4 regions of the Streptomyces sp. NPDC002125 genome follow, and region 1 is predicted to be linked to each of the others. Evidence: riboswitches for the same ligand, from Rfam matches in the RefSeq annotation. Region 1 holds a riboswitch; each other region holds the start of a gene.
The links. A riboswitch is a leader RNA that binds a small molecule or an ion and turns the genes downstream of it on or off. The one in region 1 is predicted to bind cyclic di-AMP.

Region 1 (4,837 bases):
CATCCATGACTTCGCCTTCCCGCTGCCCATCTACGCGATCTGCGACCTGCTCGGGGTGCCGCGCGAGGACCAGGACGACTTCCGCGACTGGGCGGGCATGATGATCCGCCACGGCGGCGGCCCGCGCGGCGGGGTGGCCAGGTCGGTCAAGAAGATGCGCGGTTATCTCGCCGAACTCATCCACCGCAAGAGGGAGAATCCCGGCGACGACCTGATCTCCGGGCTGATCCGGGCGAGTGACCACGGCGAGCACCTCAGCGAGAACGAGGCCGCGGCGATGGCCTTCATCCTTCTCTTCGCCGGCTTCGAGACCACCGTGAACCTCATCGGCAACGGCACGTACGCGCTGCTGCGCGACCCGGCCCAGCGCGAGCGCCTGGAGCGCTCCCTCGAAGCGGGGGAGACGGAGCTGCTCGCCACGGGCATCGAGGAGCTGCTGCGCTACGACGGGCCGGTGGAGCTCGCGACCTGGCGGTACGCCACCGAGCCCGTGACGCTGGGGGGCCAGGAGATCGCGGCGGGGGACCCCGTTCTCGTGGTTCTGGCCGCTGCGGATCGTGATCCGGCCAGATTCCAGGATGCGGACACCCTGGATCTCGCGCGGAGTGACAATCAGCACCTCGGATACGGGCACGGCATCCACTACTGCCTGGGTGCTCCGCTGGCCCGTCTGGAGGGCCAGGTGGCTCTGGCGACGCTGCTGCGGCGCCTCCCCGACCTGCGGCTCGCTGCGGAACCTGCCGATTTGCGCTGGCGGGGCGGGCTCATCATGCGTGGACTGCGCACGCTTCCTGTCGAGTTCGAACCGGGGCGCCCGGCCGAAAAAAGTGACAGCCTGTCAACTCTGTGACTTTCACGTGATCTCCGCTGCATCGACTTGTGACACACGTTCGAGTAGGGCTAGGTTCACCGTTCGACTCACCCGTCACATGTCAGTCACACGGAAGGCAATCCCATGGGCTCCGCGACCGGCAGACACCGTCGCCCTCGCCAGGCACCCGCCATCGTCGTCGCCGCAGGCGTCACGGGATCGGCCATCGCCATCCCGCTCCTCGGTGCCGGCGGCGCACAGGCCGCAGACGCCACGACCTGGGACCGGGTCGCGGAGTGCGAGAGCGGCGGCATGTGGAGCGCCGACCTCGGCAACGGTTACTACGGCGGCCTGCAGTTCTCGCAGGAGACGTGGTCGGCCTACGGCGGCAAGGACTACGCCCCCAGGGCTGACCTCGCCAGCCGCTCGCAGCAGATAGCCGTCGCCGAGAAGGTGCTGGACGACAAGGGCCCGCAGGCGTGGCCCAGCTGCGCCGTGATCTCCGGGCTCGCCCTGGACGGGACGCTGCCGGGTGTCGACCCGGGCGGCGAGCCCTCCGCCGAGTCCTCGGACACCGCGACCGGGTCCGAGACCCCCTCCGACGAGGCCTCCGACGAGGCCGACGGTTCGGAGAAGTCGGACAAGGCCAAGGACAAGTCCGGCGCAAAGACGGACAAGAGCGATGAAGTGGACGCCTCCACGGGTGCCGACGCGTCGCCGTCCGCCACTCCGTCGCCCGAGGCCTCGGAGAGGTCCGGCGCGTCGAAGGGTGATGCCGCGAAGGGCGGGAAGCACCGCGGCACCCCCGCCCCCGAGGCGAGCGCGAGCACGGGCTCGGAGCTGGGGAGCGGACGCGAGTCCGGCCGCCACGCCTCCCGGGGCGACTCCGACGCGCGCCAGGGTGCGGACAGCACGTACACCGTCCGCTCGGGCGACAACCTCTGGGCGATCGCCGACGCGCAGGAGCTCCCCGGCGGCTGGCCCGCGCTCTATGAGGCCAACAAGAGTGAGCTGGGCTCCGACCCGGACCTGATCCTCCCCGGCCAGAACCTCGTCCTCGACGTCGCGGCGGACGCCGCCGACGCCCGGACGGACGCAGCCGACGCCCAGGCGGAGGCCGTGTCCGGCAGCTGATCCGGCGGTTGATCCACAACTGATCCAAAGCGGGAAAACACCCCGAAATCAGGGGTAGTTCAGAGGCCTATGTCCACTTATGCGTAAGTGAGACATGGGTCTCTTTGCTTCAATTGCCGCGCTCCGCCTGTCCGGTCCGTCCATATTGGCTCCGACCTGCGCAAACGGCTCGACGCACCATTCCGGTTCATGTTGATTGACCGTTATGTCCATCTTTGAATGTAGGGGTTGCGTGTGTTTACGGTCGGAGCCGCTCGCACCGCGGGCACCTTCGACCGTCACGCCGAATCCTGCCGTCGGACGAAGGGAACCGACGCGTAAAGCGCCGTAGGCAGGAGCGGGGGACCCAGGTAAGCGCCGGACCCGGCCGTCGGAAGACGGACGCGGGCACGGCTCGGGGTGAAGTCGTCCGCGAGTGCGGGCGACCGGGCAACTCACAGGCCCGAACCCGACAGCTCACCTCGTAGGCGTCGGTGAGGAGAACCATGCTGCTTTCCAGCAAGGGCAAGCACCGCCGCCCGTCCAAGGCCGTCCGTGTCGCCACCCTGGCCGGTGTCGCCGGTGCCGCCGTCGCCGTGCCGCTGATGGGCGCGACCAACGCCTCCGCCGCCTCCGTCGCCACCTGGGACGCCGTCGCGCAGTGCGAGTCCGGTGGCAACTGGTCCATCAACACCGGCAACGGCTACTACGGCGGGCTCCAGTTCTCGCAGTCCAGCTGGGCCGCCGCCGGCGGTACGCAGTACGCCGCGCGTGCCGACCTGGCCACCAAGGACCAGCAGATAGCCACCGCCGAGAAGCTCCTCGACCTCCAGGGCCCGGGCGCCTGGGCCTGCGCCGGTGCCGGCGGTCTGACGAACGACGGTGTGGACCCGGGTGTCGACACCGGCTCCGGCGCCAAGGCGGCCGAGACGAAGACCCAGCCGGAGCGCACCGCCGAGCAGCCCGCCAACCGCAGCGAGAAGCGCGCGGAGCCGAAGGCCGAGAAGACCGTCACGACCCCGACCGGCGAGAAGGTCCAGAAGGGCGACGGCGAGTACAAGGTCAAGGCCGGAGACACCCTCAGCAAGATCGCCGACGCCGAGAAGGTCAAGGGCGGCTGGGAGAAGCTCTTCAAGCTCAACGACGACATCGTCGACGACGCCGACCTGATCTTCCCGGGTCAGCAGCTCCACCTGAAGTAGTCCGGGGTCCTTCCTCCTGCCCCGGAGGCCCGGCCCGGTGCGCCCACCCCCCTGCGCGCCGGGCCGGGGCCGTGTCCGGCACCGGAAACCTTCGGTGCTGTGCGGAACGGGTTCCCGGAGGTGTTTCGGCGCTCCGCGGAATGGAGCCGCCGGGGGCCGCCGGCGGGCGCGATCGTTCAACTGTTGTAGTTACTTGCCAGTAAAATTCTGGAGCTTTGCCCGTAATACGGGCCCTTGGGTCCTTTTTCGTCCCAGGGGGCGGGCGGACGGCCGACGCAGCGGGCCGGGCCGGTTAGGCTCGTGCCGCAAGGCCACAGTGACCCTGCCCAACCAGTGTCAGATCCCAGAAGGAGATGCCTCGTGCCGTCCATCGACGTCGTCGTAGCCAGGGAAATCCTCGACTCCCGGGGCAACCCCACGGTCGAGGTCGAGGTTGGCCTCGACGACGGCAGCACGGGACGTGCTGCTGTTCCGTCCGGAGCCTCCACCGGCGCGTTCGAGGCCATTGAGCTTCGCGACGGTGACCCCAACCGTTACCAGGGCAAGGGCGTCGAGAAGGCCGTCCTCGCCGTGATCGAGCAGATCGGCCCGGAGCTCGTCGGCTACGACGCCACCGAGCAGCGCCTCATCGACCAGGCGATGTTCGACCTGGACGCCACCGAGAACAAGGGCTCCCTCGGCGCCAACGCCATCCTCGGCGTCTCGCTGGCCGTGGCGCACGCCGCGTCCGAGGCGTCCGACCTCCCGCTGTTCCGCTACCTCGGCGGCCCGAACGCGCACCTGCTGCCCGTTCCGATGATGAACATCCTGAACGGCGGCTCGCACGCCGACTCCAACGTGGACATCCAGGAGTTCATGATCGCGCCGATCGGCGCCGAGTCCTTCTCCGAGGCCCTGCGCTGGGGCGCGGAGATCTACCACACGCTGAAGAAGGTCCTGAAGACCAAGGGCCTGTCCACCGGTCTCGGTGACGAGGGCGGCTTCGCCCCCAACCTCGAGTCCAACCGCGCCGCCCTCGACCTCATCCTCGAGGCCGTCAAGGAGGCCGGCTACGTCCCCGGCCGCGACATCGCGCTCGCGCTCGACGTCGCCGCGTCCGAGTTCTACAAGGACGGCGTCTACGAGTTCGAGGGCAAGTCCCGCTCGGCCGCCGAGATGACCGAGTACTACGAGGAGCTCGTCTCCGCGTACCCGCTGGTCTCCATCGAGGACCCGCTGTACGAGGACGACTGGGCCGGCTGGAAGGTCATCACCGACAAGCTCGGCTCCAAGGTGCAGATCGTCGGTGACGACCTGTTCGTCACCAACCCCGAGCGCCTCGCCCGCGGCATCGAGGAGGGCTCGGCCAACGCCCTGCTCGTCAAGGTCAACCAGATCGGTTCGCTGACCGAGACCCTGGACGCCGTCGAGCTGGCCCAGCGCAACGGCTTCAAGTGCATGATGTCGCACCGCTCCGGTGAGACCGAGGACGTCACCATCGCCGACCTCGCCGTCGCCGTGAACTGCGGCCAGATCAAGACCGGCGCCCCGGCCCGTTCGGACCGCGTCGCCAAGTACAACCAGCTGCTGCGCATCGAGGAGATCCTCGACGACGCCGCGGTCTACGCCGGGCGTTCGGCGTTCCCGCGGTTCCGCTTCGAGGGCTGACGGCCCGAGTCCGGGCACCAGCCTCCGTCCGTCCCCGCACTCGGTCCCGTACCGTGTGCGGGGA
Region 2 (4,837 bases), on a different contig from region 1:
CCCTCCCGCTCGCCGCGGCGGGCCTGCTCAACCCCATGATCGCCGGAGCGGCCATGGCCTTCTCGTCGGTCTTCGTCGTGGGCAACAGCCTGCGTCTGCGGAGCTTCCGCGCGGCCGGCTGAGCGGGAGCCCGGGCCGCCGCCCGTCCCGGTTTGCCTCCGGGGGACGGGGACGGCAGGGTTCACAGGTGTGGCCACTCTGCTGATCGTGCATCACACCCCCTCGCCCAACTGCCAGGCGCTGTTCGAGGCCGTCGTCGCGGGGGCGACCACGGACGACATCGAAGGCGTACGGGTCGTCCGGCGCGCCGCGCTCTCGGCCACGGCCTCCGACGTGCTCGCCGCCGACGGCTATCTGCTGGGCACTCCGGCCAACCTCGGCTACATGTCCGGCGCCCTCAAGCACTTCTTCGACCAGGTCTACTACCCGTGCCTGGACGGGACGCGGGGACGGCCGTTCGGCTACTACGTCCACGGCGGCAACGACGTCACCGGCGCCGTACGCGGCATCGAGTCCATCACGACGGGGCTCGGATGGCGCCGTACGGCCGACGCCGTGACCGTCACAGGAGAACCGGCCAAGGCCGACACCGAGGCGTGCTGGGAGCTCGGCGCGACGGTCGCCGCCGGGCTGATGGAGTGACGACGCGCCACGTGTGAGGCGTGTGAGGCCGCCGCGGTCTGCCCGGCCCCCGCGATCCGGATCGAGGACTGACGGGACGGCCCCACGCCGGGGCCGAGGACTGACGGGACGGCACCCACGCCGGGGCCGAGGGCCGCCACGGGACGAGCAGCAGCTTGCCCGCGGTGGCCCGGGACCCGATGTCGCGGTGTGCCCGCTCAGCGTCCTTGAGCGGTGGCGCCGCCCGGTCCCGGGCAGCAGGGCCCCCTGCCGCACCAGGTCGAAGAGCTCCGCGCTGGGGTGCCCCGGGCGGCGCCACCCCGCAGGCCCCGGCCGGGGCCGCTTCCCAGGCCCGGTGCGGAGCCGGCGCGCCTCCCGCGCGAGCCGGCCCGCCCCGGGCTTCGCCTTCCCGTCAGTGCGGCCGCCACCTGAGCTTGCCGCCGCCCACCCAGCGCACCGAGGCCGGATCGTCGAGGTCGTGGACCGGGATCCCCGCCGCCGAGGCGGCGATCAGCACATCCGTCATGGCGGTCGCCCGGCCGACCACCTCCCCGTCGATCTCGACGATGCGGAAGGGCGGGTCGCCGGGCTGGACGGGCAGGACGGTGATCCGTGGGTACGAGGCGTAGGGGTTCTCGGTCATGCGTGGATCGATTCCACGCGGTGTCGGACGGTATGCCCATTGATGCGCGATCTGAGGCATCTGCCCGATTTGGATCGCTTTCTTGAAATTGATCCCGTAATCCATAAAAGGCCATTTCGTGTGACCTGGGGACCTTCAAGGGGGAGCAAAACGCCCTAATCGGACTCCGTGACCAGCGTCACCTGACAAGCCGCGGACGCCCGGACGGAGCGGCCGGTTCCCTTCTGCGCCAAGAAGAGTTGTCGGCGCCGTGTGCGATGGATTACATGAATTCCTGTGAATCGATCTTGCCGGTGAATTTTGATCACGAGATCGGGCTTGTTCGTTTCCCTATTTCTCGCCTACGGTCACCATCACTCCGGATGGAACGCCTAATCCTGCCGCCGTCCGGGAACCCGACCACTTCTCGTACGGCAGGAGCGGGGGACCCAAGTAAGCGCCGATCCGGTATCCGGAGCGGCTCGGGGTGAAGTCGCATTCACGTGCGGCCGGGCATCTCCAGCCCGAACCCGACAGCTCACTTCGTAGGCGACGGAGAGGAATTCAGCATGCCCGAAAACGGTAAGCACCGTCGTTCCAGGACCAGTTCGCTGACTCGCGGCGTCATCGCCGTGACCACGGGTGGAGCCGCTCTCGCCCTTCCCGTGTTCGGCGCGACCGGTGCCTTCGCCGCCCCGGCCCAGCCGACCGCCGTCGAAAAGGCGGCCACGTCGACTTCCGTGTCCGGAAAGGGAATTGCCGCGAAGAAGTCGGGCTCCACCACCTATTCCGTGATCTTGGGTGACACGCTTGCCAAGATCGCCCGCGAGCATTCCGTGAGCGGTGGCTGGAAGGCCCTGTACGAGGCCAACGAGAAGTCTGTCGGCGGAAATCCCGACCTGATTCACCCCGGTCTGAAGCTGACCGTCGGCGGCAAGGCCGAGAAGAAGTCGGCCGACACGTCCGAGAAGAAGGCCGACAAGGCCGCCGACCGTACCGAGAGCGCCGACCGCGCCGACCGTTCGGAGCGCACCAGCACCCCGATCGCCGCGGAGGGCGCTCCCGCCGCCGCCGAGGCCGCCCCCGCCGCCGAGCCGGCCGCGTACACCGACGACCTGGACGGCTGGATCAAGGAGTCGCTCGCCATCATGGCCGAGCACGGCATCCCCGGCAGCTACGAGGGCATCCACCGCAACATCATGCGTGAGTCCTCCGGCAACCCCCAGGCCATCAACAACTGGGACTCGAACGCCGCCGCCGGCATCCCGTCGAAGGGCCTCCTCCAGGTCATCGACCCGACCTTCCAGGCCTACCACGTGCCCGGTACGTCGACGGACAGCTACGACCCGGTCGCCAACATAACGGCCGCGTGCAACTACGCCGCCGACCGGTACGGCTCGATCGACAACGTCTTCGGGGCCTACTGAGCCCCGAGGGCACATGACCCGCTGACGCGCGAGGCGTGACGGCGGGAACAGAGTGACGGACGGCAGAGACGGGTGGTACGGGTTCGGCGGAACCCGTACCACCCGTCTTTCGTGTGCGCACACCTACTCCGGTGCCCTCGTGCCCGGCCGTCACGTCGTGCCCGGCGGTTCCCGGGTGCGCGACGACAGGCCGGTCGGGACGCGTTGACTGGTCTCGTACAGGTTCGTCGTCCATACTGCCCGCCGTGGAGCAGCGCATAGATTCGAACACCAAGCCCGAGTTCGCCGCGGGGACAGACCCGGCGTTCATCCCCGGCCTGACGGCCCCTGTCGCCGCGCGAACGGGGGCTGAGGCGGAGGCGGAGAAGGCGGCGCCCGAGGGGGTCCCGGAACCGGAGGACGCGGTCGTGCTCGCGGCCGAGGACGCCGAGGAGCCGGAGGAATCCGGCGACGCGGGGGAGTCCGGGAACGACGCGGACTCCGGCGCTGTCGCGGACGCCGTCGCGGACACGGAAGCCGGCGTGGAGCGCGAGGGTTCCGACGGCGAGGACGGACCCGTCTTCGAGGTCAGCGACCGGCGCGGATCCATCCGGGTGGACGCCACGGGCGTCCGCTTCACGCTGGACGACCAGGAAGCGGAGTTCGACTGGTCCGAGATCGGCGCGGTCGAGGTCAAGACCGGCCGTTTCGGACGCCGGTTCACCGTGACCGTCCACCTGTCCAGCCGCCGGTGGTTCAACGCCGAGGTCGAGGCCGAGGCGCGGAGCAGCCTCAAGGAGTGGACGGCGGATCTCGACGCCGCGCTGGACGCCCACTTCGAAGAGGGCTGACCCGCACGGCCGTCGCCGCGTACCGGGCCGCCCGCCGGCCCGGTACGCGGCATGCCGTGACGCGGGGTCAGGCTCCCGGCGCCCCTTCGAGTACGACCGACCGTGTCAGATGGCGCGGCAGATCCGGGTCGAGTCCCCTGGCCACGGCGCGGGCGACCGCCAGCCGCTGGACGCGCACCAGGTCGGCCAGGGGGTCCAGGCCGCTCTCCACCCACCGGGCCCCCGTCGCCCGCACCTGTTCCGCCAGGCCCTCCGGTGCCGCGCCGAACATCCAGGTCGCGGTGCCGGCCGTGGCGATGCTGATCGGGCCGTGGCGGTACTCCATCGCCGGATAGGACTCCGTCCAGGACAGGGACGCCTCCTTCATCTTGAGCGCCGCCTCGTTGGCGATCCCGACCGTCCAGCCGCGCCCCAGGAAGCTGAACTGGGTGCACTCCAGCACCCCGTCGGGAAGCGGCTCGGCGAGCGCCTGCTCCGCGTCCCGTACGACCTCGTCGGTGTGCAGCCCGAGGTGGGCGCGGAACAGGGTCAGGGCCGTGGTCGCGAACCGCGTCTGCACCACGGACCGTTCGTCGGCGAAGTCGAGGACGACCAGCTCGTCCGCCGCGTCCGTCACCGGGGTGTGCGGGTCGGCGGTCACCGCCACGGTCCTGGTGGTGCCCCGCAGCCGGTTCAGCAGGCCGAGGACCTCGGTGGTGGTGCCCGACCGTGTCAGCGCGACGACCCGGTCGTACGGCCTCCCGAAGGGGAACTCCGACGCGGCGAACGCGTCCGACTCGCCCTGCCCCGAGGCCTCGCGGAGGGCGGCGTACGCCTGCGCCATGTAGTACGACGTGCCGCAGCCGACCACGGCGACGCGCTCACCGCCGGCGGGCAGGGCCGCCGCCCGGTCGGCGGCGACATCCACGGCACGGCGCCAGCACTCCGGCTGGCTCGCTGTCTCGGTCTCGACAAAGGACATGTGCGCACTCCGCTTCCGCTGCTGCTCGCACCCGAGGGGTGGGCTGGGTGAAATCGTCGCCGGTTTGCTCAATTCTGCATGTTACATGGGTCAATCGAGCAAGAACAAGCAAAGGGTCGCCGGTTCCGTGCGCCGTGGTACGGCTGTTTTCGGCCAAGCTCGGTGGGTAGTCGGCTCATTCGGGTTCTGTCGTTCCGGGGTGGGTATCTGTCGCGAGCCGTGAACGCGCGGGGTGACATCCCGGCCATCGCGTGGGAAATCCTCCGATCGGCCGATGGGCCGAGACGCCGGACCGTCACCGCCGGGCGGCGGGCGGCGGGAGTCAGGGTCGATTTCGCGTCACCGGGTCTGTGTGTTGGCCGAGTTCGAACGCGCT
Region 3 (4,837 bases), on a different contig from region 1:
CGGGTCCCGCCACGAGGTCAAGGGACGCACCGGTCTGGCTCACCTTTTCGAGCACCTGATGTTCCAGGGCTCGGGCCAGGTCAAGGGGAACGGGCACTTCGAGCTGGTGCAGGGGGCGGGCGGCTCCCTCAACGGCACCACCAGCTTCGAGCGCACCAACTACTTCGAGACGATGCCGACGCATCAGCTGGAGCTGGCCCTGTGGCTCGAGGCCGACCGGATGGGCTCGCTGCTCGCCGCGCTCGACGAGGAGTCCATGGAGAACCAGCGCGACGTCGTCAAGAACGAGCGCCGCCAGCGCTACGACAACGTCCCGTACGGCACGGCGTTCGAGAAGCTCACCGCCCTCGCCTACCCCGAGGGCCACCCGTACCACCACACCCCGATCGGCTCGATGGCCGACCTGGACGCGGCGACGCTGGAGGACGCGCAGGCGTTCTTCCGTACGTACTACGCGCCGAACAACGCGGTGCTCTCCGTGGTCGGGGACATCGACCCGGAGCAGACGCTCGCCTGGATCGAGAAGTACTTCGGCTCCATCCCCTCCCACGACGGCAAGCAGCCCCCGCGCGACGGCACGCTGCCCGGCATCATCGGCGAGCAGCTGCGCGAAGTGGTCCAGGAGGAGGTCCCCGCGCGTGCGCTGATGGCCGCCTACCGGCTGCCCCACGACGGCACCCGCGCGTGCGACGCCGCGGACCTCGCGCTCACCGTGCTCGGCGGAGGCGAGTCCTCCCGGCTGCACAACCGCCTGGTCCGCCGCGACCGTACGGCGGTGGCGGCGGGATTCGGGCTGCTCCGGCTCGCGGGCGCGCCCTCGCTCGGCTGGCTGGACGTCAAGACGTCCGGCGGTGTCGAGGTGCCGCAGATCGAGGCGGCCGTCGACGAGGAGCTGGCCCGCTTCGCGGAGAACGGCCCCACCCCGGAGGAAATGGAACGGGCCCAGGCGCAGTTGGAGCGCGAGTGGCTCGACCGGCTCGGCACGGTCGCCGGCCGCGCCGACGAACTGTGCCGGTACGCCGTCCTGTTCGGCGACCCGCAGCTCGCCCTGACCGCCGTGGGCCGGGTGCTCGACGTGACGGCCGACGAGGTCAAGGAGGCGGCCCGGGCGCACCTGCGCCCCGACAACCGGGCGGTCCTGGTCTACGAGCCGGTCGAACCGGCCGACGACACCGAGGGCACCGACGCGCACGAGGGGGCGGACAAGTGACCGACGCCGCCGTGACTGGAGTAGCGATGGAGTACCACCCGCAGCCGACCGCCGGCGAGGCCAGGCCCTGGGCCTTCCCCGCGCCCGAGCGCGGCGCCCTGCCCAACGGCCTGACCGTGCTGCGCTGCCACCGCCCCGGCCAGCAGGTCGTCGCCGTGGAGATCTTCCTCGACGCGCCGCTGGACGCCGAGCCCGAGGGCCTGGACGGTGTGGCCACGATCATGGCGCGCGCCCTGTCCGAGGGCACGGACAAGCGCTCCGCCGAGGAGTTCGCCGCCGAGCTGGAGCGCTGCGGCGCCACGCTCGACGCGCACGCCGACCACCCGGGCGTCCGTGTCTCCCTGGAGGTCCCCGTCTCCCGGCTGGCCAAGGCCCTCGGCCTGGTCGCGGAGGCGCTGCGGGCCCCCGCCTTCGCGCAGGACGAGATCGAGCGCCTCGTGCGCAACCGCCTCGACGAGATCCCGCATGAGCAGGCCAACCCGGCCCGGCGGGCCGCCAAGCAGCTCTCCAAGGAGCTCTTCCCCGCCACGGCACGCATGTCGCGCCCGCGCCTGGGCACCGAGGAGACCGTGGGACGGATCGACGCCGCGGCCGTGCGCGCCTTCTACGACGCCCATGTCCGTCCGTCCACCGCGACCGCGGTCGTCGTCGGCGACCTCACCGGCGTGGACCTGGACGCCCTGCTCGACGACACCGTCGGCGACTGGTCGGGCAACGCGGGCCAGGCCCGCCCGGTCCCGCCGATCACCGCGGACGACACCGGCCGCGTGGTCGTCGTGGACCGGCCCGGAGCCGTCCAGACCCAGCTGCTGATCGGCCGTATCGGCGCGGACCGGCACGACAGCGTGTGGCCCGCCCAGGTCCTCGGCACCTACTGCCTGGGAGGCACGCTCACCTCCAGGCTGGACCGTGTGCTGCGCGAGGAGAAGGGCTACACCTACGGCGTCCGGGCCTTCGGCCAGGTACTGCGGTCGACGGCTCCCGGCTCCTCCTCCGGGCCGGCCGGTGCCGCGATGCTCGCGATCAGCGGCTCCGTGGACACGGAGTCCACCGGGCCCGCGCTCGACGACCTGTGGAAGGTCCTGCGCACGCTGGCGGCCGAAGGACTCACCGACGCCGAGCGCGAGACCGCCGTGCAGAACCTCGTGGGTGTCGCCCCGCTGAAGTACGAGACCGCGGCGTCCGTCGCGGCCACGCTCGCCGACCAGGTGGAGCAGCACCTGCCGGACGACTACCAGGCCCAGCTCTACGCGCGCCTGGCCGAGACGGGCACCGTCGAGGCGACCGCGGCCGTGGTCAGTGCGTTCCCGGTCGACCGGCTGGTCACGGTGCTCGTCGGTGACGCCTCGAAGATCGCCGAGCCCGTCCGGGCGCTGGGCATCGGCGAGGTGTCGGTCGTCACCGGCTGACGGCCACCGGGTACGGACGGGCGGAAACGGCCTCCGTGAACCGGCGAAGCAGTACGGAAAGGACCCCGGCGAGGGCACTCTCGCCGGGGTTCCGCCGCATGTCCTGTTTGTCGTTATAGGTGCGAAATGCCCTGTGGGATGTCCGACAAAAGGCCCGTTCCGTTTGGAGATGCGAAGCGGCCCGACCTAGCGTCAGCCCGGCTGTCCGCCAGACGTATGCCGCGACCGCGGCGCCGGACAGTCATCGCCGAGTCCCCGTCAGGCGCGAGCCTGGGGAGCCGGGGACCCATGAAGTCCCTGGGGTGAATCGGATCCCTGCGCCTCGCGCGAGGCAGGGGGCCCGTAGGAGACCTTCCTGCTCCGAACCCGTCAGCTAACCCGGTAGGCGAGAAGGAAGGAAAGGACCAGCTCCTCCATGGCGTTCATCCGTGCCACCGGGAAGCACCGTGCCCCGAGCCGCCTGACGCGCAAGAGCGCCCAGGTCGCCGGCATCGCGGCCCTGGCCACCACCGGCGTCATCGGCGCCACGGCCTCCCCGGCGCTCGCCGCGGACTCCGAGGCCCCCGCGAGCAGCACCGGTCTGACCCAGACCGTCGCCCTCGACGCCACGCTCGCCGCCCAGATCGACGCCCAGGCGAAGGCCCAGAAGCACCAGGCCGAGCTCGCCGCGAAGGCCGCGGCCGAGGCGAAGGCCAAGGCGGAGGCGAAGGCAGAGGCGAAGCGCAAGGCCGAAGCCCGCGCCAAGGAGGTCCGCGAGGCCGAGGCCCGTGCCGCCCGCGCCGCCGAGCGCGCCCGGCTGAACGCCTTCCACCTCCCGGTCGCCGGCTCGCACGTGACCACCGGCTACAAGTCCGGTGGCGCGCTGTGGTCCTCCGGCAGCCACTCCGGCGTGGACTTCCAGGCGGCGTCCGGCAGCTCCGTCGTCGCGGTCGGCGCCGGTACGGTCGTCGAGGCGGGCTGGGGCGGCGCGTACGGCAACAACATCGTGCTCCGGATGAAGGACGGCACCTACACCCAGTACGGCCACCTCTCCTCGATCGGTGTCTCCGTCGGCCAGAGCGTCACCTCGGGTCAGCAGATAGGCCTTTCCGGCTCCACCGGCAACTCCACGGGACCGCACCTGCACTTCGAGGCCCGGACCACCCCCGAGTACGGGTCCGACATGGACCCCGTCGCCTACCTCCGCTCCCACGGCGTCCAGGTCTGACTCCGCACAGCGTGACAGCGCCCCTCCCGGGCGTACGACGAAGGCCCCGGCCCACCCGCCGGGGCCTTCTCCGTGTGCCCGGGAGGGGCGCCCGCCCAAGCGCGCGTGGAAGTGCTCCCTGGCTAAAAGATATCCATGGATTCCACCCCGCCATCGGAAATTCCCGCCGGTTGCAATAGAGTCACAGAACAGGCGTCGGTCGGCCGCGTTTCGCGGGGATTAAGGCGGAGGTTCGGACATGCGCATTCCCGCGCATTCGGTATGCACGGCGATCCGTGACGACATCGTCTCCGGTGTCTTCGAACGCGGTGGCCGCCTCACCGAAGAGGTACTCGCGCGACGCTACGGCGTCTCACGCGTCCCGGTGCGCGAGGCGCTGCGCACCCTGGAGTCCGAGGGATTCGTCGTCACCCGCCGGCACGCCGGCGCCTGCGTCGCCGAGCCCACGGAGCAGGAGGCGGCGGACCTCCTGGAGATCCGCATGCTCCTGGAACCCCTCGGGGCCGCACGGGCCGCGCAGCGCCGTACCGACGCGCACCTCAAGGTGCTCCGAGGCCTGGTCAGACTGGGTCAGGAGCGGGTCCGCCGGGGGGAGGGGGAGGATCTGCGCTCGCTGGGCGGCTGGTTCCACGAGACGCTCGCGCAGGCCTCGGGCAGCCCCGCGCTGATCGCGCTGCTCACCCAGCTCCGGCACAAGATCGCCTGGATGTACTCCGTCGAGCAGCCGGCCCGCCCCGCGGACTCCTGGGCCGAGCACGGTGCCCTCGTCGACGCGGTGGCGCGCGGCGACGCGGAACGGGCCAGGTCCCTGGCCGCCCAGCACGCCGAGCGGGCCGCCGCCGCCCACCGGCTGCGCCGCACGGACCGGCAGGGCAGCGCGGCGGGCGGGATGCGGGTGAGGACTTCGCAACACCCCGTAAACATCGCGGGAGTCCGTCATTAACAATGGCGCCGTATACAAAGAAGGTAATTCGCGCAGGGCTTTCTTTTTGCTGCCCTGATTCAGTTTTT
Region 4 (4,837 bases), on a different contig from region 1:
CCTGGCCTCGATGCGGGCGCGGGGCATGGCCCGGGACATGGCCAGGCACTGGAACAGCCATCCGGACCGCGGCCGGGGCAGGGCCGCCGCCCGCACGGTCGCGGAGTACGAGTCGTTCGCGACGTCCCTGGCGATGCTGCGCCGCAGGGCCCGGCACGACGGCGCGGGCCCCGACTTCGCCCTCCGCGAGCAGGAGTTGCTGCACCACCTGTGGCACCGCAGGCTCGTCGCGTCCCCCGCCCTGACGCACGCCGCCCACGCGACGGGCCGGGTGCGCGTGCCCCGGCCACCCGCGCCTCTCCCGTTCCCCCGTCAGATGCCCTACGGGGACGCGGCCGTGCGGCAGCCGCCCGCGCCGCACCGCCACTACGGCGGCTACAACCCCTACCGGGAGGACAGCGGCGGCGCCCAGGGCGGCCGCTGAAGGTCAGGCGGAGGCTTCGGTGAGCTCCGCCAGGTCCTGCTCGGTCAGCCGCAGATCGGCCACCGCCACCAGCGCGGGCAGCTGTTCGACCGTACGGGCGGAGGCGATCGGCGCGGCCACGGTCGGCCGGGCGGCCAGCCAGGCGAGGGCGACCGTCGCGATCTCCGCGTCGTGCTCCTGGGCGACCTTGTCGAGCGCGGCAAGGACCTTGCGCCCGCGCTCGGTCTCCAGATGCTTGCCCGCACCCTGGGCCCGGGCGCTCTCCACGGAGGCCCCCGGCCGGTACTTGCCGGTGAGGAAGCCCGAGGCCAGCGCGTAGTACGGGACGGCCGCGAGCCCGGCGCCGGCCGCCGTCTCCTGGAGCGCGCCCTCGTAGGTGTCGCGCGAGACGAGGTTGTAGTGCGGCTGGAGCGCCACGTAACGGGCCAGGCCCTCGCGCTCGGAGAACTCCAGGGAGGCCCTGAGCCGCTCGGGGCTGATGTTGGACGCGGCGATCTCCCGCACCGAACCGGCCTTCACCAGCTGGTCGAGCGCGGTGACGATCTCCTCGACGGGGACGCTCTCGTCGTCGAAGTGCGTGTAGTAGAGGTCGATGTGGTCGGTGCCGAGCCTGCGCAGCGAGGCCTCGGCCGCCGCCTTGATGGTGGTCGCCGAGAGCCCCTTGTACTCGGGGTGGGCGCCGACCTTGGTGGCGATGACGACATCGTCGCGGCGGGAGCGGGCCGCCAGCCACGTGCCGATGAGCCTCTCCGACTCACCGCCCTCGTTGCCCGGTATCCAGGCGGAGTAGGAGTCGGCGGTGTCGATGAAGTTGCCCCCGGCCGCCGTGTACGCGTCGAGAACCGCGAACGTCCGCTCCTCGTCGGCCGTCCAGCCGAAGACGTTGCCGCCGAGTGCGAGGGGGAAGACCTGGAGGCTCGAAGAACCGAGCGGGCGCAGAGATGTCATACCCAAGGTCAACCGATCGCCCGAAGGAGCTATTCCGCTTCAGCGGGCGCATGGGCCGCACACGGGACCGGCGGCCCTGACGTCGGGGGGTCGTGCGTCAGGGCCGCCGGGGTACCGGTGCGCCGGGTGCCGGCGCGTGGGCTCAGATGGTGAGGCCCTTGCCGCGCAGCCAGCTCATGGGGTCGACGCCCGAGCCATCGGCGGTGTGGATCTCCAGGTGGAGGTGCGGGCCGGTCACGTTGCCCGTGGCGCCGACGCGGCCGATGGTGTCGCCGGTGGTGACCTTCTGGCCCGCGGTGACGTCCATCGAGGACTGGTGGCAGTACCAGATCTCGGTGCCGTCATCGAGCTCCAGGACCGTGCGGTAGCCGTACGAACCCGACCAGCCGGCCGACTTCACCGTGCCGCTGTGCACGGCCTTGACCGGGGTGCCGGTCGGCGCCGCGAAGTCCAGCCCGGTGTGATAGCCGGAGGACCACATCGAACCGGCCTGACCGAAGGTCGAGGTGATGGTGTACGAGGAGGTCGGGACGGCGTAGCTGGCGGCGAGCTTGGCAAGGCGCTCGGCCTCGGCCTTCTTCTTCGCCGCCTCTTCGGCCGCCTTCTTCTCGGCGGCCGCCTTCTTCTCGGCGTCGCTCTGCTGCTTCGCGGCCTGGGCCGCGGCCGCCTCGGCGGCCGCCTGCTCCTGAGCGGCCTTCGCCTCGGCGTCGGCGCCGGCCTGCTGCTGCTCGGCCTGCTGGAGAATCCGGGCGCGCAGCGCCTCGCCCGCGTCGGTGGCGCCCTGCTCGGCCTCGGCGGCGGTGATGCCCGCGGTGGTGAGGGGGGAGGACGCGGCGACCGTCTCGTGGTCCGAGTCGGAGTCGCCGGACATGAACGCGCCGACACCGGGAAGGGACTTGGCGTCGGGGAGGTTGTCCGCGATCGAATCGGGAAGGGAGATGGAGACCGGCGGCTTGCTCTGCGCGGTGGCCATGCCACCCGCACCGACGGCCGCGATGACACCGACACCGAGGACGGTGGAGCTACGGGCGAGGCCGCGCTGCTTGGCTACGCGGTGCCTGCCGCGTACGGGACGGATGGACTCCTCGGTGGGGTTCCATTCCTCCCATGACCTGTCCTCATCACCGAAGCTTCCGGGCCTGAAGGATGACGGGGCCTCGGGGGCAGGCTGGTTTGACGCCACGTGGGCGCACTCCTTTCCTTCCTTCTCGCCTACCGGGTTAGCTGACGGGTTCGGAGCAGGAAGGTCTCCTACGGGCCCCTTCGTCTCTCACGAGACACAGGTGTCCGATTCACCCCATGTAGGTGGTTCCCCGGTTCCCTTGCGGAATTCGGCGCTGCGCACGGTGCCGCCTCTTGCGACGACAGGTACAACCGCGCTGCGTTATCGAACGTTAATAGACACCCGGGTCCGATTCCAAGCTGTTCCCACAGATCGTTCAGCGCTCTGGCCTGGACTTTAAGGGCCCAAACGGTCGCAAACGGGCGAGTTGAGCACCCCGCGACACCCCCTCAGTTTCTGACGGTGTGTCAAATGTTATGCGGAGAGATGCCCCTCGGCTACGGAGTGTCGCCGTCGGTCATTCACTGTCCCGTCCCACGATCTTCACGGTCGTCCGCCGGTCCGGCTGCCCCCGGGCCGGCCGGCCGACCGCGAGGAGCGCCAGGTCGTCCGTCGACCTGCCCCCGGTGTGCAGCCGCACGTCGTCGGTGAGCGCGGACAGCAACTCCTCCGGCCCCGGGAAGATCCGGCCGCGCAGCCGGGCCTCCGGGTCGTAGAACACACCGTGCGCGTCCCGCGCCTCGGACAGCCCGTCCGTGAACGCCAGGAACGTCGAACCGGCCGGCAGCGGCCACTCGTCCGAACGGTCCGGCCAGGTGCCGAGCCCCATCCCCAGCGGCAGCGCCGGCACGGTGGGCGCCAGCACGTCGAGCGCCCCGTCCGGGTACAGCAACAGCGGCTCGGGATGGCCCCGGTTGATGGTCCGCAGCGTGGCCGAGCCCGCCGGGATCTCGGCGAGCACCGCGGTCACGAACCCCTCCGTGGAGTCGAACCCCCCGCGCCGCGCGCCCTCACGCGCCAGCGCCCGCTCCAGCCGCTGGACCACGCCCTCCAGCGACCGCTCCTGCTCGGCGGCCTCCCGGAACGCCCCGATCACCACGGCCACCGCCGCCACGGCGTCCAGCCCCTTGCCCCGTACGTCCCCGACCACCAGCCGCACCCCGTACGGGGTGTCCGTCACGGCGTACAGGTCTCCGCCGACGAACTCGTCCGCCTGCGCCGCCTCGTAACGCGCCGCGATCTGGAGTCCGCCGATCCGGGACTCGGGCATCGGGAGCACCGCCCGCATCGCGGTCTCGGCGATGACCCGGGCCGAGGCCAGCTGCTCGTTCCCGCGCCGCACGACGCCGTTGATGACGACGGCGAGCACGGACACGGTGAACAGGGTGAGGAGATCGGTCAGCGGGGCGACCCTGAACACCACACCGTCCGAGATCCGGATGGCGAGCACGACGAGGATCGCGGCCACTCCGACGCGGACCGTGGAGGCCAGCGAGAAGAACGGGGCCGCGACCAGCGCGGCGGCGGCGAAGAGCGGAACGGCGGTCACCTCGGCCGGTGTGCCCAGGTCGAAGGCCACACCGACGCAGATCATCAGCGCGGGCAGCATGCGCACGAACCGCCGCGCACGGGCGTTCCCGGCAGCACCCCCTCGCCGTCCGTCCCGCATCCCCACCTGTGCGCTCCTGCCCCGTCCGTCCACGGCTGCGGACGGTACCGCGCCCCACCCAGGCTGGCCGGAGCCGCGCCGAGCGGCGACCCGTCATCGGCCAAAGGGAGGAGCGCGCCGGAGCCCCGCCCCGCCGGAGGTCAGCCGGAGAGCCGGTGCTGCGCGTAGACCGTCAGTGCATCCCGTACGAAGACGGCCGTTCCGTCCCCGTGCCGATCGTAGTTCTTCGCGAAGCGCGGATCGGCGGCGTACATCTCGGCGAGGCCCGTCACATAGGAGCGCGTGGGCTCCCTCGTGACCGAGAGCCAGTCGCAGTGCCGGCGCGCGATGTCCTGCACCTCCTCGGCGCCCGCGTCCCGTCCGGCCGCCCTCGCCCGGCCGTAGTCCCGGGCGATGGTCTCGTGCTCCTCCTGGAACCGGGCCCGCTCGGCGGGGCCCAGCCCGCGCCACCACCGGCCGCTCCGCTCGTACGCCTCCCGGCCCCAGCGCTCGGTGACCTCCTGCTCGTACACCGTGTGATCGAAGCCGTCGAACACTTCCTCGGCCATGAGCCCCTCCCCTTCCTCGGTCCTCCGGAGAGTGGTCCGCACCGAGGAGATCTGCCGCCCGATGCGCTCCCGCTCCTGCTCCAGCAGGCCCAGATGGGCCCGCAGTGCCGCGGAGGCGTCCCGCTGCCCCTCCAGTACGTCCTTGATCGCGGGCAGCGAGAGCCCCAGCTCCCGCAGCAGCAGGA

Region 2: it holds a riboswitch for cyclic di-AMP, as region 1 does, so the genes downstream of both, ACWCQM_RS24400 (transglycosylase SLT domain-containing protein) here and ACWCQM_RS31505 (transglycosylase family protein) in region 1, are expected to answer to the same signal.
Region 3: it holds a riboswitch for cyclic di-AMP, as region 1 does, so the genes downstream of both, ACWCQM_RS29715 (M23 family metallopeptidase) here and ACWCQM_RS31505 (transglycosylase family protein) in region 1, are expected to answer to the same signal.
Region 4: it holds a riboswitch for cyclic di-AMP, as region 1 does, so the genes downstream of both, ACWCQM_RS05840 (M23 family metallopeptidase) here and ACWCQM_RS31505 (transglycosylase family protein) in region 1, are expected to answer to the same signal.

Annotation. Positions count from the first base shown of each region.
Region 1 covers NZ_JBSFDD010000025.1:21,494-26,330, forward strand. The annotation lists gene ACWCQM_RS31495 (cytochrome P450 family protein) at 1-850, shown strand, start outside; gene ACWCQM_RS31500 (transglycosylase family protein) at 956-1,945, shown strand; cyclic di-AMP (ydaO/yuaA leader) riboswitch at 2,259-2,430, shown strand; gene ACWCQM_RS31505 (transglycosylase family protein) at 2,431-3,126, shown strand; gene eno (phosphopyruvate hydratase) at 3,487-4,773, shown strand.
Region 2 covers NZ_JBSFDD010000015.1:76,843-81,679, forward strand. The annotation lists gene ACWCQM_RS24385 (heavy metal translocating P-type ATPase) at 1-122, shown strand, start outside; gene ACWCQM_RS24390 (flavodoxin family protein) at 190-642, shown strand; gene ACWCQM_RS24395 (hypothetical protein) at 1,034-1,264, opposite strand; cyclic di-AMP (ydaO/yuaA leader) riboswitch at 1,623-1,810, shown strand; gene ACWCQM_RS24400 (transglycosylase SLT domain-containing protein) at 1,813-2,670, shown strand; gene ACWCQM_RS24405 (hypothetical protein) at 2,916-3,500, shown strand; gene ACWCQM_RS24410 (SIS domain-containing protein) at 3,568-4,461, opposite strand.
Region 3 covers NZ_JBSFDD010000022.1:30,810-35,646, reverse strand. The annotation lists gene ACWCQM_RS29725 (M16 family metallopeptidase) at 1-1,210, shown strand, start outside; gene ACWCQM_RS29720 (M16 family metallopeptidase) at 1,237-2,619, shown strand; cyclic di-AMP (ydaO/yuaA leader) riboswitch at 2,855-3,021, shown strand; gene ACWCQM_RS29715 (M23 family metallopeptidase) at 3,035-3,826, shown strand; gene ACWCQM_RS29710 (GntR family transcriptional regulator) at 4,065-4,769, shown strand.
Region 4 covers NZ_JBSFDD010000003.1:11,354-16,190, forward strand. The annotation lists gene ACWCQM_RS05830 (PrsW family intramembrane metalloprotease) at 1-424, shown strand, start outside; gene ACWCQM_RS05835 (aldo/keto reductase) at 428-1,372, opposite strand; gene ACWCQM_RS05840 (M23 family metallopeptidase) at 1,515-2,555, opposite strand; cyclic di-AMP (ydaO/yuaA leader) riboswitch at 2,567-2,719, opposite strand; gene ACWCQM_RS05845 (PP2C family protein-serine/threonine phosphatase) at 2,953-4,110, opposite strand; gene ACWCQM_RS05850 (MerR family transcriptional regulator) at 4,245-4,837, opposite strand, start outside.